Linked DNA regions of Frondihabitans sp. PAMC 28766. Each later gene encodes a partner of the first gene's protein in a complex. Links are inferred from orthologs where the notes say so. Each region holds a gene or a part of one and is shown on either strand. Other genes may lie near its edges.

Region 1 (5,958 bases):
TCGGCGCCTTCTCCGCGGTGATGACCCAGCTGCAGTCCGTCCGCGGCGCCGAGAAGATCGACCGTCGGCTGGCCGGAGGCCGCCCCGTGCTGGGCATCTGCGTCGGCATGCAGGTCATGTTCGATCGCGGTGTCGAACGCGGCGCCACGATGGAGGGGCTTGGCGAGTGGCCCGGCACCGTCGACGAGCTGAAGGCCGACGTGCTGCCGCACATGGGCTGGAACACCGTCGAGGCGCCTTCCGACAGCGTCCTGTTCGAAGGCGTTCGCGACGAGCGGTTCTACTTCGTGCACTCATACGCCGCGCAGGAGTGGACGCTCGAGGTCACGGGTCGGCACCGCCCGCCTCGAGTCACGTGGGCGAACCACGGCGGCCCGTTCGTCGCCGCCGTCGAGAACGGCCCCCTCTGGGCGACACAGTTCCACCCCGAGAAGTCCGGGCAGCCCGGCATCCGCCTGCTGACCAACTGGCTGCAGACGCTGTAGCCCGCTCTCCGCCCCATTGCAACGAGAAAGCCACATGAGCGACAACACCACTCTCCCCGCCCTCACCCTTCTGCCCGCGGTCGACGTCGCCGACGGCAAGGCCGTGCGCCTGACCCAGGGCGAGGCGGGCACCGAGTCCGACTACGGCGATCCTGTCGACGCCGCCCTCGACTGGCAGCACCAGGGCGCCGAGTGGCTGCACCTCGTCGACCTCGACGCCGCGTTCGGGCGGGGCAGCAATCGCGAGGTCATCCGGCGCGTCATCGACCAGGTCGACGGGCTGAAGATCGAGCTGTCGGGCGGCATCCGCGACGACGCCTCGCTCGGCGAGGCGCTCGGCGCCGGCGTCACCCGCATCAATCTCGGCACGGCCGCGCTCGAGAACCCCGAATGGGCCGCAGAGGTCATCTCGCAGCACGGCGAGGCGATCGCCGTCGGCCTCGACGTGCGCGGCACCACCCTCGCCGCTCGCGGCTGGACGAAGGAGGGCGGCGACCTCTGGGAGGTGCTCGCCCGCCTCGAGGAGGCCGGCTGCTCGCGCTACGTCGTCACCGACGTCACCAAAGACGGCACGCTCAAGGGCCCGAACATCGACCTGCTGCGACAGGTGATGGAGCGCACCGACCGACCCGTCGTCGCCTCCGGCGGCATCTCGAGCCTCGACGACCTCGTCGCGCTGCGCGAGCTGGTACCGCTCGGGCTCGAAGGGGCGATCGTCGGCAAGGCGCTCTACGCGGGCGCGTTCACGCTGCCCGAGGCGCTTGGCGTCGCCGGCCGCTGATGGCCGACCAGCACGCCCACGACGAGCATTCGCACGCCTCGGCGCACACACCGCCGCCGGGCGCTCCGGCGGTGGACAGCGCCGGCCGCCCCTGGGCCGGCCGCACCTTCCAGGCGCACGACACCGCCTACGCCGGCGACGACGGCTCGGCCGACGCAGGCCTCGTCTTTGCGCTGACCGCCTTCCACGACGCTCAGGTCGGGGCGGACGCCGTCGTCGACGCGCTCCGCGGCACCCGCCTCCTGATCCCGCTCATGGCCCACGCCGGCGACGAGGGTCTGAACGAGCACGGGGTGCGCGTCGACAAGACGCAGGAACTCGCGATCGTCACAGTCGCAGGTCCCGGAGGCCGCGCCGTGCTGCCCGCGTTCTCGTCCGTCGACACGCTGCGCGCCTGGGATCCTGCCGCCCGCCCGGTGCCCGCCGACGCGCGCCGCATCGCGATCGCCGCAGCTTCCGAGCAGACCGAGCTGCTGGTGCTCGACCCCGGGTCGCCGACCGAGTTCGGCCTCCGCCGACCGGCCCTCTGGGCATTGGCGCAGGATCACGACTGGGTCCCGTCGTACGCCGACGACGAGGTGGGCGCCGCCTTCCTCGCCGGCGCGCAGGACGAGCCGTCGGTCGCCTCGGTGGGCATCGCGGCCGGCTCCACGACGGCGCGCCTGGACGGGCCCGAGATCGTCGTGCAGCTCGCACTGCGCCCGGGGCTCGATCGCTCGGCCCTCACGGCCCTGCTCGAGCGCGTGCAGCAGCGCTGGGCCGCCAGCGAAGTCGTCGCCACGCGCGTCGACAGCATGACCGTCAAGGTCGTCGCGGCGACTTGAGGCGGGCTGGCCGCCTCGCTGGTTGACGGGCCCAGTGATAGTCGACGGGCCCGGTCGTAGTTGACGGGCCCGGTGTCAGTCGACGGGCCCGGTCTTGGTTGACGGGCCCGGTGTCAGTTGACCGGCCCGGTGTACTTCTCGCCCGGGCCCTGGCCGATGGCGTCGGGGATGGGGGAGGCCTCGCGGAAGGCGAGCTGCAAGCTGCGCAGCCCGTCGCGGAGCGCGCGAGCGTGCACGTCGCCGACCTCGGGGGCCGCAGCAGTGACCAGCCCTGCCAGGGCCGTGATCAGCTTGCGCGCCTCGTCGAGGTCGAGCTGGGTCTCGGGGGAGTCGGCGAGCCCGACCTTGACGGCGCTCGCGCTGAGGAGGTGCACCGCCACCGTGTTGATGACCTCGACAGCGGGCACGTCGGCGATGTCGCGCGACGCGCCGACCTCGTCGATCCCGTCGCCGGTGGTGTCGTAGGGGCTTGTCTCGCTCATCGTCGGGCTTTCTGCTAAGGTTCTCTATGGCTATGGGCGTCCGCGCCCATGCAAAGTGGAGTCTCTCCCACCCGCAACCTCAGGTTACCGGGTCGTTCACACCCCGTCAGCCGTGTCTCTCGCAGCCACGATCGACAGCATCAAGGGTGTCGTGCAACGCGTTTGCGCGTGAACTCCTCTTTCAGCCCGCCAGGCCACCCGCCTGGCGTTGACAACAACAGCGTTTGCTGTAAATCCAAGAGGAGCCCCGCATCAGCGATCCCCGTACCAACGACCGCATCCGTGTCCCTGAGGTCCGACTCGTCGGGCCCGCCGGCGAACAGGTGGGCGTCGTCCCCATCGCCATGGCCCTGCGTCTCGCGCAGGAGGCCGACCTGGATCTGGTCGAAGTTGCACCGAACTCGAAGCCGCCCGTCGCAAAGATCATGGACTACGGCAAGTTCAAGTACGAGGCTGCGCAAAAGGCCAAAGAGGCCCGGCGCAACCAGGCGAACACGATCCTCAAAGAGGTCCGTTTCCGCCTGAAGATCGACACCCACGACTACCAGACCAAGCTCAAGCGTGCTGAGGGCTTCCTCCAGTCGGGCGACAAGGTCAAGGCCATGATCCTGTTCCGAGGCCGCGAGCAGTCGCGCCCCGAGCAGGGCGTACGCCTCCTCCAGCGCTTCGCCGAAGACGTCGCCGAGTGGGGCACTGTCGAGAACAACCCCACGATCGACGGCCGCAACATGGTCATGGTCATCGGCCCGCTGAAGAACAAGGCCGAGGCGAAAGCCGAAACAGAAGCTCGCAAGGCGGCCAACAAGCCGCCGAAGCACCCCACGGCCTCGGAGGCCCCCGTCTCCGAGGCGCAGCCCACCGAGGCCGCGGCCGAATAACTCCGCCCGCGCCTTGCGCCCACGGGCCCCGCACTCCTGCGGCGGCCAGAAGAAGAAAGCACACACTATGCCCAAGATGAAGACCCACTCCGGCTCGAAGAAGCGGTTCAAGGTCACTGGCACCGGCAAGATCATGAAGCAGCAGGCCGGCATGCGCCACAACCTCGAGGTCAAGTCTTCCAAGCGCAAGGCACGCCTGAACACCGACCAGGTGCTGTCCAAGGCCGACAGCAAAGTCATCAAGAAGCTTCTCGGCCGCTGAGCCCTGACACCTTAAGGAACTAGAAAAATGGCAAGAGTCAAAAGGGCGGTCAACGCCGCCAAGAAGCGTCGTGTGATCCTCGAGCGTGCCGAGGGCTACCGCGGCCAGCGTTCGCGTCTGTACCGCAAGGCCAAAGAGCAGGGCATCCACTCTTTCGTCTATTCGTACCGTGACCGCCGCGCCAAGAAGGGCGAGTTCCGTCGCCTCTGGATCCAGCGCATCAACGCCGCCTCGCGTGCCAACGGCCTGACCTACAACCGGCTCATCCAGGGTCTCGCCCTGGCCGGCGTCGAGGTCGACCGCCGTCTGCTCGCCGACCTCGCGGTCAACGAGCCCGCCACCTTTGCCGGCCTCGTCGCCACTGCGAAGGCCGCCCTTCCCGCCGACACGTCGGCCCCGAAGGTCGAAGCTGCGTAGTTCTTCTGAGCGCTGACGGCATGATGGTCCTGTGCCCAGCAACCAGATGATCGACAACCCGCGCTCGCCTCGTGTGCGCGCGGTGGCCAAGCTGGCCAAGAGAGACGCCCGGTCGCAGACCGGGCTCTTTCTGTTGGAAGGCCCGCAGTCGGTCTCCGAGGCCCTCACTTTCCGGCCCGAACTGGTCGTCGAGCTCTTCGCTACGCCCACCGCCCTCGAGCGCTACACCGAGCTGGCCCAGGCGGCGGTCGACGCGGGCGTCGATATCGAGTTCGTCAGTGAAGACGTCCTTGCGGCGATGGCCGACACGGTCACGCCCCAGGGCCTCGTCGCGGTGTGCCGCCAGTTCCCGACGAGCGTGAAGGACATCTTCGGTTCCTCCGACGCGTCGGAGGGGGGCCTCGCCTGATCGCCATCCTCGAAGAGGTGCGCGACCCGGGCAACGCCGGCACCATCATCCGCGCGGCCGACGCCGCCGGCGCCGATGCCGTCGTCATGACCGGCCGCAGTGTCGACCTGTACAACCCCAAGGTGGTCCGGGCCACCACGGGCTCCCTCTTCCACGTGCCCGTAGCCGTGGGCATCGAACTCGCCACGGTGCTCCGCCGCTGCTCCGAGGCGGGGGTGCAGGTGCTCGCCGCCGACGTCAAGGGCGGCGACCTGCTCGACGCCCGCCGCGAGGGCATCCTGGCGGCCCCCACGGCCTGGCTCTTCGGCAACGAGGCCCGCGGCCTCACCGACGAGAACCTCGCCCTCGCCGACCGCGCCGTCGTCGTGCCCATCTACGGCCACGCCGAGAGCATGAACCTCGCCACCGCCGCCAGCGTCTGCCTCTACGAGTCGGCCTTCGCCCAGCGCCCCTGACCCGGCCCGCCCCCCGCCCGCCCCCGCCCCCGCCCCCCGGTGCTGAGAGTGCGCAACTCGCGGCTCACCTTCGGCGAATGCCGCAAAGTGTGCACTCTCGATCACGCGTCCTCTCCTCCACAGGGCCCCCACGGGAGCCAGTTCTCCACAGATAACGAATTCATCGCTCGGGGCGTTTGACCGAGCTGCATTCTCGACGCATGCCCGGTTCCAGGCCTCGAGAACTCCCCGACCCCTTGCGCCAGGCGCCTTTCGCCGTCTCTGCCGCTCTTCGGCTCGAGGTGTCCGGCTCGCGGCTTCGAGCGCAGGATCTCAACCGGCCCTTCTTCGGGGTGCGCTCGGTTCGAGATACGACCACCGTGGCCGACTTGGCCCGAGCGTTCGCGACGTGGATGAAACCCGACCAGTTCTTCAGCCACCAGACCGCAGTGGAGCTCTGGTCGTTGCCGCTGCCTCGACGCCTGGAGTCGACAGAGATTCACGTCACGACGCCGGGAAGACAGCGCTCGTCGCGAGGAGTGGGTGTGGTAGGGCACCGGACCCAGAGGCTGTCACACCTTCACCACGTTTGCGGCTTGCGAGTCACGGGCCCCGTCCGCACGTGGCTCGACCTTGCGTCGACCTTGACGCTCGACGAGTCGATAGTCCTCGGCGATGCAATCGTCTCGAATCGGCGAGACGACGGTCCGCTCGGCACCGTCGAAGAGCTCGCCGCGGCAGTGGCGAAGGCGCCTGGCGTTCGTGGACTGGCGCGTGCACGGGAGGCCCTCGCTCTCGTTCGTGTCGGATCTGCTTCTCCGGCAGAGACCCTGCTTCGATTGTCGATCCTGCGCCATGGTCTTCCGGAGCCCTCTCTCAATGAGAAGGTCTACTCAGCTACGGGTCTCTACCTCGGCCGAGGGGACTTCGTCTATTGGGATCACCGCATCGTCATCGAGTACGAGAGCGACCATCACCGCGTCGAT
Region 2 (3,050 bases), 350 kb from region 1 along the record:
CCTGGTGCCCATCGAGCAGGCGACGGACGGCACCGGCACACCACTGGACCCCGACGGGTTCGTGCAGGATCTCGCCGCGGCACTGACGGAGACGGTGGCCGACCCCGGCCTCGCCGCTCTCATGGGTCGCGCCGGCCGCGCCCGCGCCGAGCTCGATTTCAGCTGGGCCGGCATCGCCGAGCGCACTCTCGAGGTGTACCGCTCGCTCGTCTGATCCTGCTTCTCCACAGGCCGCTGTCGTGCGGCGTGTGGGCGGGTCTCGTGGAATAGAGTTCAGACATGCCCACCGTTCTGCAGCTCACCGATGTGTCCGTCGTCCGGAATGGCTCGCGAATCGTGAACGACGTCTCGTGGACGGTCGACTCCGACGAGCGCTGGGTGGTGCTCGGGCCGAACGGCGCCGGCAAGACCACGGTGCTGCAGATGGCCGCCGCCCAGACCCACCCGTCCTCCGGCGGCGTGCAGATCCTGGGCGAAGACGTCGGCAGCGCCGACCTGTTCGAGCTGCGCCCGCGCCTCGGTTTCGCGTCGACGACGATCGCGCGCCGCATTCCGCCGAAAGAGAAGGTCGTCGATGTCGTGCTGACCGCCGCCTACTCGGTGACGGGCCGCTGGAACGAAGAGTACGAGGGCGTCGACGTGCGCCGCGCGCACCGCGTGCTCGACGAGTGGAAGCTCGACCACCTCTCTGAGCGCCCCTTCGGCGAGCTCAGCGACGGCGAGCAGAAGCGCGTGCAGATCGCCCGCGCCGTCATGACCGACCCCGAGCTACTGCTGCTCGACGAGCCCGCCGCGTCGCTCGATCTCGGCGCCCGCGAAGAGCTGCTGCAGATGCTCGGCGGCTACGCCTCGAGCGAAGGCGCACCGGCCATCGTGATGGTGACGCACCACGTCGAGGAGATCCCACGCGGGTTCACGCACGCCCTGCTGCTCGCCCACGGCGAGGTGCAGGCCGCTGGCCCCCTCGCCGACGTGCTGACCGCCGAGACCCTCGGCGAGACCTTCGGGCTGCGGCTCTCGGTCGCGTCGGCCGAGGGCCGCTACACGGCTCGCGCCGTCTGAGCAGTCGGGCGGCCGCTCCGCTGAGCGCAGGCGCCGTCTGACTCGCTGTCGTGCTTCGGCGCGAGATGGCCTCTCCGACAGGATCACGCGGCACCGAGCGTCGGACAGGCCATCTCGCGGAGCCGACAGGGCACGGCGCCGGATCGTGACGGGAGTCTTCCGGTCTGGTAATGTTGACGGCTGGCCCTCGGCCACCCCATAGTGCTGGCAAAAACCAGTGCGCCTCTACTTTTTTTAGGATGCTTCCATGAAGACCGACACTCACCCCGACTACAACCCGATCGTGTTCCGCGACCTCGCCTCGGGTGAGACGTTCCTCACGCGTTCGACCGCGACGAGCGACAAGACCATCGAGCTCGACGGCGTCACGTACCCCGTCATCGACGTCGAGATCTCGTCTGCTTCGCACCCGTTCTACACGGGCAAGCAGCGCATCCTCGACTCGGCCGGCCGCGTCGAGAAGTTCAACCAGCGCTTCAAGAACTTCGGCGGCAGCGCCAAGTAGTCGCACCTGCTTCGTCTGGGCGCCCGCCACCGTCTGGTGGCGGGCGCTTCTGCGTGCACGGCAGAGCCGACTCCGCTGCAGGGCCGAGAGCGCGCCAGAGCCGGCTAGTGGCGGTAGGCAGCCGCAGGATGCGACGCCGGCAGTCGCGACGACCCGCCCGTCAACCGCTCGCGCATCGTGCCGCCCCGCGGCGTCTCGGGCAGCAGACCCCGAGAGCGCAGGATCGGCATCACCTTGTCGATGAAGTCGGCGTACGTGTCCATCCCGCCGTACGTGTACTCGATCAGGAAGCCGTCGATGTCGGCCTCCTCGACGAAGCGCTGCATCTCGTCCGCGACCTGCTCGGGAGTGCCGGTGAGGCGCGGGCCACCGATCGACGTCGTGATCCTGTCGAGGATCTCGGCGACGGTCGGGCTCTCGTCGCCCTGCTGGAACATCGCGAGCATCGACTGGCCGACCTCGGTCGTGACTTCGGCGAGCGTCTGCTCGAGGCCGAACTTCATCAGGTCGACGCCGCTCCAGCCCATGAAGAGCGCCGCGGCGGCCTCGCGAGACGGTGTCGCGTCGAGGGAGGCGCGGGCAGCCAGGGCCTCCTCCTCGGTGTCGGCGACGACGATCGAGACAGCGTCCATCACGCGGATCGAGTCGGTCGCTCGGCCGTTGGCGACGGCGCGAGCGCGCAGGTCGGCGACCGTCGCCTTCGCTGCCGAGACGTCGCGATCCTGAATGAAGACGCACTCGGCGAAGCGGCCGGCGAAGGCGCGGCCGGCCGACGAGGTGCCGGCCTGCAGCAGCAGGGGAGTGCGCTGCACCGACGGTGTGGCCGGGTAGTAGCCGTCGAGCCGGAAGTACTCGCCGTCGTGCGTGATGCGGTGCACCTTCGACGGGTCGGCGAAAGTGCGCGTGGCCTTGTCGTAGACGATCGCGTCGTCCTCCCAGGCGCCCTCCCAGAGCGTGAACGAGAGCTCCAGGAACTCCGTCGCGCGGCGGTAACGCTCGTCGTGCGGAGTGACCTCGCGCTGGCCGAGCAGCTTGACGAGCCCGACCTGGTTGTCGCTCGTGACGACGTTCCAGGCGATGCGGCCTTTGGTCAGGTGGTCGAGCGTCGTGAAGGCTCGGGCGTTGAGGTACGGCTGCTGCGCCGTCGTCGAGGCGGTCACGACGAAGCCGAGCCGATCGACCGTGGCCGCGAGACCGGAGATGATCGTCATCGGGTCGTGCACGGGAAACTGCACGGCCTCGCGGATGACGACCTCGGGCACGTCGTCGCCCGACATCGGGTAGCCGATGGCCTCGGCGAAGAACAAGAAGTCGAAGCCGGCGGCGTCGAGCTGTCGCGCCATGTCCTGCCAGTACTCGAGACTCGCGAAGTCGCGGGTGTCACCGCGCTCGTGGTGCCACGCGTTGCTGATGAAGTTGGGCGTGAGCTCCTCGAAAGCGCCGAGGAAGATCTGCTTGGTCACGGTGTCGGGCCTCTCGTCGG

What was found.
Region 2: rpmI (region 1) and AX769_RS12625 share a complex: the UniProt entries of both Escherichia coli proteins name them as parts of the 50S ribosomal subunit. The link is inferred for Frondihabitans sp. PAMC 28766 from one-to-one orthologs.

Annotation. Positions count from the first base shown.
Region 1 is NZ_CP014513.1:2,262,588-2,268,545, forward strand. The notes cover bases 2,434-5,114. They hold rpmI (50S ribosomal protein L35), read left to right. Parts: upstream 2,434-3,517; coding sequence 3,518-3,712; downstream 3,713-5,114. Other genes in these bases: AX769_RS10945 (DUF1844 domain-containing protein), read right to left, coding at 2,434-2,572; infC (translation initiation factor IF-3), read left to right, coding at 2,824-3,450; rplT (50S ribosomal protein L20), read left to right, coding at 3,740-4,129. Outside these bases: imidazole glycerol phosphate synthase subunit HisH, read left to right, coding at 1-485; bifunctional 1-(5-phosphoribosyl)-5-((5-phosphoribosylamino)methylideneamino)imidazole-4-carboxamide isomerase/phosphoribosylanthranilate isomerase PriA, read left to right, coding at 520-1,266; AX769_RS10940 (SseB family protein), read left to right, coding at 1,266-2,090; more of AX769_RS10945, read right to left, coding at 2,204-2,433; AX769_RS10970 (hypothetical protein), read left to right, coding at 5,353-5,958.
Region 2 is NZ_CP014513.1:2,619,801-2,622,850, reverse strand. What follows is about bases 1-2,938. They hold AX769_RS12625 (type B 50S ribosomal protein L31), read left to right. Parts: upstream 1-1,309; coding sequence 1,310-1,567; downstream 1,568-2,938. Other genes in these bases: AX769_RS12620 (NtaA/DmoA family FMN-dependent monooxygenase), read right to left, coding at 1,672-2,938; AX769_RS12630 (ABC transporter ATP-binding protein), read left to right, coding at 280-1,062; glgA (glycogen synthase), read left to right, coding at 1-214. Outside these bases: more of AX769_RS12620, read right to left, coding at 2,939-3,030.